3 regions of the Streptomyces sp. NBC_01217 genome follow, and region 1 is predicted to be linked to each of the others. Evidence: riboswitches for the same ligand, from Rfam matches in the RefSeq annotation. Region 1 holds a riboswitch; each other region holds the start of a gene.
The links. Region 1 has a riboswitch for cyclic di-AMP ahead of OG507_RS36960 (M23 family metallopeptidase). Riboswitches for the same ligand answer to the same signal wherever they lie in the genome.
Positions count from the first base shown of each region.

Region 2: another riboswitch for cyclic di-AMP. It lies ahead of OG507_RS30210 (M23 family metallopeptidase); the one in region 1 lies ahead of OG507_RS36960 (M23 family metallopeptidase).
Region 3: another riboswitch for cyclic di-AMP. It lies ahead of OG507_RS02540 (transglycosylase SLT domain-containing protein); the one in region 1 lies ahead of OG507_RS36960 (M23 family metallopeptidase).

Region 1 covers NZ_CP108538.1:8,284,251-8,286,486, forward strand. The annotation lists gene OG507_RS36955 (alpha-galactosidase) at 1-546, shown strand, start outside; cyclic di-AMP (ydaO/yuaA leader) riboswitch at 834-990, shown strand; gene OG507_RS36960 (M23 family metallopeptidase) at 994-1,875, shown strand; gene OG507_RS36965 (SGNH/GDSL hydrolase family protein) at 2,063-2,236, shown strand, end outside.
Region 2 covers NZ_CP108538.1:6,758,750-6,760,985, forward strand. The annotation lists gene OG507_RS30205 (M16 family metallopeptidase) at 1-793, shown strand, start outside; cyclic di-AMP (ydaO/yuaA leader) riboswitch at 1,120-1,286, shown strand; gene OG507_RS30210 (M23 family metallopeptidase) at 1,300-2,112, shown strand.
Region 3 covers NZ_CP108538.1:623,703-625,938, reverse strand. The annotation lists gene OG507_RS02545 (ATP-binding cassette domain-containing protein) at 1-185, opposite strand, end outside; cyclic di-AMP (ydaO/yuaA leader) riboswitch at 895-1,082, shown strand; gene OG507_RS02540 (transglycosylase SLT domain-containing protein) at 1,085-1,855, shown strand; gene OG507_RS02535 (DUF2461 family protein) at 1,992-2,236, opposite strand, start outside.

The sequences.
Region 1 (2,236 bases):
GACAACACCGATCCGCTCGACCGCCTGACCATCCAGGAGGGCTTCGGCCAGATCCACCCGGCCCGGGTGATGGCGGCCTGGGTCACCGACAGTCCGAATACGCAGCTCAACGACAGGGTCAGTTCGCTGCGCTTCCGCTTCGTGAGCGCGATGGCCGGTGTGCTCGGGGTCGGCGGGGACCTCGCCGAGTGGAGCGATGAGGAGCTGGCCGAGGCGCGGACCTGGGTGGATCTCTATAAGGAGATCCGGCCGGTGGTGCAGCATGGAGCGCTGTACCGGCTGCGCGCCCCGCGCGGTGGACTCGGCGCGGTCCAGTACGTCCACGGTGACGAGACCGTGGTCCTGATGTGGCTGGAGGCGCAGCGATTCGGGGAGCGGCCCCCGGCCCTGAGGCTGCGCGCGCTCGACCCCGCGGCGACGTACACCTGCCTGGACACGGGTGCGGTGCACCACGGTTCGGTACTGCTGCACCAGGGGCTGCACACCGGGCTGAGGGGGGATCTCGACGCGCGGGTGCTGAGGCTCCGGCGTGACCGACAGGCGTGACATGTCCGTAATGTGTGCATTTAGCCCAATGCGCCCTGCTTGTATGGGAGATGGTTGCCCTCTCGTGAGCGGGATCATATCCGTGACGGTGTGTGCTGACGGGGCGGTCGGCTATTCCGTGCGCGGCGCGGAATTTCAAGATCTTTGATCCACGGAGTGTGACCGGAATTCCGCGCCGATTTCCCGCATCGGATTCCGGTGCGGAACCAAAGGCTTGTTATCGCCGTCCCGGCTCGCTTACGGTCACCGTCAATCCGGACGGACCGCCCAATCCTGCCGCCGTCCGGAATTCGCACCCACTGATCGCGTGGCAGGAGCGGGGGAACCAGGTAAGCCGCCGACCGTAGAAATCCGGCCGGCTAGGGGTGAAGTCGCGCTCTGCGCGACCGGGCATCTCCAGCCCGAACCCGACAGCTCACCTCGCAGGCGCCGGAGAGGAAGCAGTTCATGCCCGCATCGGGTAAGCACCGTCGTACGAAGTCCAGCACCATCGCCCGTGGCGTCGCCGTGGCAAGCGCCGGCGGCGCTTGCCTCGCGCTGCCGCTGCTCGGTGCCACCGGCGCCCACGCCGTGGAACAGGCCGCCCCGAAGGCGGCCTCCGCCGCCAAGCACGCCGCCCCGGCCACGCCGGTCGCGCTGAAGCAGGCGGCCACCACGACGTACTCCGTCGTCTCCGGCGACTACCTCTCGAAGATCGCCGCCGACCACAAGGTCGAAGGCGGCTGGCAGAAGCTGTACCAGGACAACCGCGCGGTCGTCGGCGAAGACCCCGGCCTGATCCTCCCGGGCATGAAGCTGACGCTCGGCGCCAAGGCGTCCGGCGACTCCGCGCCGGCCGCCGCTGCTCCGGCAGCTCCGGTCAAGTCCGCCCCGGCCGAGGCCGCGACGGTCACGGAGTCCAAGCCTGCCGCCCCGGCCAGCAGCTCCGACTACGCCCACCCGGTCCCCGGCAACCACACCACCGGCTACCGCGCCTCCGGCTCCAACTGGTCCAGCGGCAGCCACACCGGGATCGACTTCCCCGTCTTCACCGGCACCAGCGTGAAGGCCATCACCTCCGGCACTGTCGTCACCGCCGGCTGGGGCGGTGCGTACGGCAACCAGGTCGTCATCAAGCACGCCGACGGCCGCTACTCGCAGTACGGCCACCTGTCCTCCATCTCCGTCTCCGCGGGCCGGACCGTGAGCACCGGTCAGCAGATCGGCCTCTCCGGCGCCACCGGCAACGTCACCGGACCGCACCTGCACTTCGAGGTCCGCACGGGCCCGGCGTACGGCTCGGACATCGACCCGATCGCCTACCTGGCCTCGCACGGCATCGACGTCTGAGCCGAACGGCCGGGCAGTTGAGCCACACATCATCACCTGAGCAACACCGAAGGGCGGTGCGCGGCGGCGCACCGCCCTTCTGCTTATTCCCCCTTTACCAAAACCTGACCGGGTGGTCTATCTCACCACCCGTCAACCCCTTATTACGGTCGCGTAGGTCACATTCGGCGGTGCAGGATAAGCGTTTGTGGCAGACGATTCGAGAAAAAATCAACGTGGCGTCAACTATCGACATGGCGTCATCGGGTCGTACGCGGCGATTGGCGACAGCTTCACCGAGGGCGTCGGCGACCCCGGCCCGGACGGGACCTTCGTCGGCTGGGCGGACCGTTTCGCGGTATTTCTCGCGGACCAGCTCCCG
Region 2 (2,236 bases), 1.5 Mb from region 1:
TGTCCGGCCGTCCACGGCGACCGCCGTGGTCGTCGGAGACCTCACCGGCATCGACCTGGACGCCCTGCTCGCGGACACCCTCGGGGACTGGTCGGGAGACACCGCCGAGCCCCGCCCCGCCCCGCCGATCACCGCCGACGACACCGGCCGAGTGGTGATCGTCGACCGCCCCGGCGCGGTGCAGACGCAGCTGCTGATCGGCCGGATCGGCGCCGACCGGCACGACAGCGTGTGGCCGGCCCAGGTGCTGGGCACGTACTGCCTGGGCGGCACGCTCACCTCCCGGCTGGACCGTGTGCTGCGCGAGGAGAAGGGCTACACCTACGGCGTACGGGCCTTCGCCCAGGTGCTGCGGTCCTCGGCCCCGGATTCCGCCTCGGGGGCGACCGGTGCCGCGATGCTCGCCATCAGCGGATCGGTGGACACGGAGTCCACCGGACCGGCGCTGGAGGACCTGTGGACGGTCCTGCGGACCCTGGCGGCCGAGGGGCTGACCGATGAGGAACGCGAGACGGCCGTACAGAACCTCGTGGGTGTCGCGCCGCTGAAGTTCGAGACGGCGGCCTCGGTGGCCGGCACCCTCGCCGACCAGGTCGAGCAGCACCTCCCGGACGACTACCAGGCTCAGCTGTACGCCCGGCTCGCGGAGACCGGCACGGTCGAGGCGACCGCTGCGGTGGTCAACGCCTTCCCGGGCGACCGGCTGGTCACGGTCCTCGTCGGTGACGCGGCGCGGATCGAGGAGCCCGTCCGGGCCCTGGGCATCGGAGAGGTGTCGGTGGTCACCGGCTGACGGACGTACCCGTCGCGGGTGCCGGGTGCCGGGTGCCGGGTGCCGGGTGCCGGGTGCCGGGTGCCGGGTGCCGGGCGGCGCAGGCCGTACAGGCCCGTGCCGGCTGATCCCTCGGCCCACCATATGCCTGCATATCGGGACAAGAGGAAGACCCTTGTGAGCTGGATCTCACCAGGGCCTTCCTCTTTGTCCTTTATGTGGGGAATATTGCCCGCTTGCCCTGTGGGATGCGCTACAAAGCGGCCTGTCCGTTTGGTGAATGAAAGTGACCCCGCCTAGCGTCGGCTGGGCTGCCTGTCACTCGTATGCCGCATCCGCGACGTACCGGGCAGCCATCGCCGAGTCCCCGTCAGGCGCGAGCCTGGGGAGCCGGGGACCCACGCAGTCCCTGGGGTGAATCGGATGCCTGAGCCTCACCGAGGCCGGGGCGTCCGTAGGAGACCTTCCTGCTCCGAACCCGTCAGCTAACCCGGTAGGCGAGAAGGAAGGAAAGGATCAGCCCCCTCATGGCGTTCACCCGTGCCACCGGGAAGCATCGTGCCCCGAACCGACTGACGCGCAGGAGCGCGAAGATCGTCGGCGTCGCGGCCCTGGCCACCACCGGCGTCATCGGCGGTGTGGCCTCTCCGGCCCTCGCCGCGGACACCTCCGTCAGCGAGACCGGTCTGAACGAGATCATCGCCATCGAGGGCGCCCTCGCGGACCGGATCGACGCCCAGGCCGCCGTGCAGCAGCGCCAGGCCGATGTCGCCGCGAAGGCGAAGGCGCAGGCCCAGCTGAAGGTCGAGGCCGCGAAGAAGGCCGAAGTCAAGAAGAAGGCGGCGGCGAAGGCCAAGGCCGACGCGAAGCGCGCAGCCGAGGCGCGCGCCGAGAAGACCCGTGCCGCCCGGTCCGCCGAGCGCACCCGCCTGGGCCTGTTCCAGCTCCCGGTCGCCGGTTCGTACGTCACCACCGGCTACAAGTCCAGCGGCTCGCTCTGGTCCTCCGGCAGCCACTCGGGCATCGACTTCCACGCCGCGTCCGGCAGCTCCGTCGTCGCTGTCGGCGCCGGTACCGTCGTCGAGGCCGGCTGGGGCGGCGCGTACGGCAACAACATCGTGCTCCGGATGACGGACGGCACGTACACGCAGTACGGCCACCTCTCCTCGATCGGCGTCTCCGTCGGCCAGAGCGTCGACGCGGGCCGGCAGATAGGCCTCTCCGGCTCGACCGGCAACTCCACCGGACCGCACCTCCACTTCGAGGCCCGGACCACTCCCTCGTACGGCTCCGACATGGACCCCGTCGCGTACCTGCGCGCCCACGGCGTCAACGTCTGACCGACGCTCCGCCCGCAGCACCCCTTCGAAGGCCCCGGCGGCATGCCGGGGCCTTCGCCGTGCCCGGCCTCCGCGCCCGCCGCAGCACCTGCTCGCCGAACCGTCCCGTGGCCAAAAGATATTC
Region 3 (2,236 bases), 7.7 Mb from region 1:
GGGCGCAGTCGGCCGGCCAGCAAACGCAGCAGCGTGGACTTGCCCGCGCCGTTGCTGCCGACGAGCCCGGTGCGGCCCCGGCCGACGGTGAGGGAGAGCCCGTCGAAGACGGTCGTGCCGTCCGGCCACTGGAAGGACAGGCCGGAGCAGGTGAGGGAGGCGCTGGGGGTGGTGGATGTCGCCATGGTGGTCCTCGCAGTCGCAAGCGCGGTGAATGGGGGCTTCGTATGCGAGCACCACGCGGCGACCGAACCGTGAGGGAGGTGCGGCGGTCCGAAAGGTCGAGGGACGGCTCATGCACCAAGGTCGCATCCACGCGGGGTCACGGGCAGGACAGAACACTGCTACTGCGTGACGGGCGTACGGCTTCGGCCGTACGGCGCGATGATCGCGAACCTCAGATGCGCAACGTCCACCTCTATCGGAGACAACAGAACCGCTGAAAACGATAGCGACCGGGAGAGCGGACGGCAAAGCCCTTTCGTCGTGCGCGGGGAGTGAGGGGGAGTGCGACGAGCGGGCGCGGCCAGCGGGCCACCCCGGGTGGGCCTGTTCGGTGGCGGTCGGCCCCGAGCACGCGAAGCAGTGGGCAAATGTCCGAGTATGGGCGATTTGCTTGGAAATGATATTTAGGTTAATAAAGGTGTCTATTGGGGCTCTTGTGGCCTTTGAGTTCCACCCGAATTGCACCTTTTATGCACTCAGTGGCGTGAGTCACTTTCGGAGTTCAAGACGGCGCGGTGCGCGGCCCGGTTCCCTTCTGTGTAAAGAAATTTCACTTCTCGATGTGAGGTGGATTACTTCCAATTACCTGATTCGATCTTGCAAATGAATTGTGATCAACAAATAGGGGCTTGTTCCATTCGGTGTTTCTCGCCTACGGTCACGGTCAATCCGGACGGAACGCCGAATCCTGCCGCCGTCCGGCAATCCGACCACTCACGTACGGCAGGAGCGGGGGACCCAGGTAAGCCGCCGACCCGGTATACGGAACGGCTCGGGGTTAAGTCGCATTCCCATGCGGCCAGACATCTCCAGTCTGAACCCGACAGCTCACCTCGTAGGCGACGGAGAGGAATTCGCCATGTCCGCAACGGGTAACCATCGTCGTCGCAAGTCCACTTCGCTGTCTCGCGGTCTCATCGCCGCGACCACGGGCGGAGCCGCTCTCGTGCTGCCGCTGATCGGTGCCGGATTCGCCTCCGCCGCTCCGGCGCAGACCGTCACCGCCGAAAACGCCGCCGTGTCCACCGTCGCCCCCGTCAAGGAAAAGGCCGCGCAGGCGGCCACGCCCACCACCTATTCCGTGGTCGCGGGCGACACCCTTTCCAAGATCGCAAAGGGGTATTCCGTCAGCGGTGGCTGGCAGAAGCTGTACGAGGACAACCGGGCGACCATCGGCGCCAACCCCGCGCTGATACTCCCGGGCATGAAGCTGACCATCGGCGCCAAGGCTGCCGCGGGTGCATCCACCGTGAACGCCGTTGCTGCCCCGGCCACCACCCCGGCCCCGGCCGCGTCGACCGTGAAGTACACGAACGACCTGGACGGCTGGATCAAGGAGTCGCTGGCCGTCATGGCCAAGAACGGCATACCCGGCAGCTACGACAGCATCCACCGCAACATCATGCGCGAGTCCTCGGGCAACCCCCGCGCCATCAACAACTGGGACTCCAACGCCGCCAAGGGCACGCCGTCCAAGGGCCTCCTGCAGGTCATCGACCCCACCTTCAGCGCCTACCACGTGCCCGGTACGTCGATGGACATCTACGACCCGGTAGCCAACATCACCGCGGCGTGCAACTACGCCGCCGACAGGTACGGCTCGATCGACAACGTCTTCGGAGCCTACTGACCTGCAGCAGCACCGATGGCGGTCCAGGACCGACGGGTGCCGAGAGGCCGAACAGGCCCCTCGGAAGCGATCGCACCCGCCGGTCAGGGGCCGCCTTTCGGCTGCTCACCCGTGTGAGCGGCGTGCGGAGGCGACGCTAGACGCCGCGCCGGGCGGAGCCGGGAACGGACACATGGCCGGCGAGCCAGGACAGCAGGGGCTCCAGCTCCTTCGCCGCTTCGAGCACGGCGCCGACCAGCGCCGACGTGTCCTGCGCGCAGTCCCCGCCGAGGGGACGGGCGGCGCGGACCGAGCGGTACCGGAGCAGGTCGGCACGGGGATGACCGGCGTCATGACCGCGTGGCACGCGCTTCATGGTGTCCCCGGTGATCTCGTACCCCC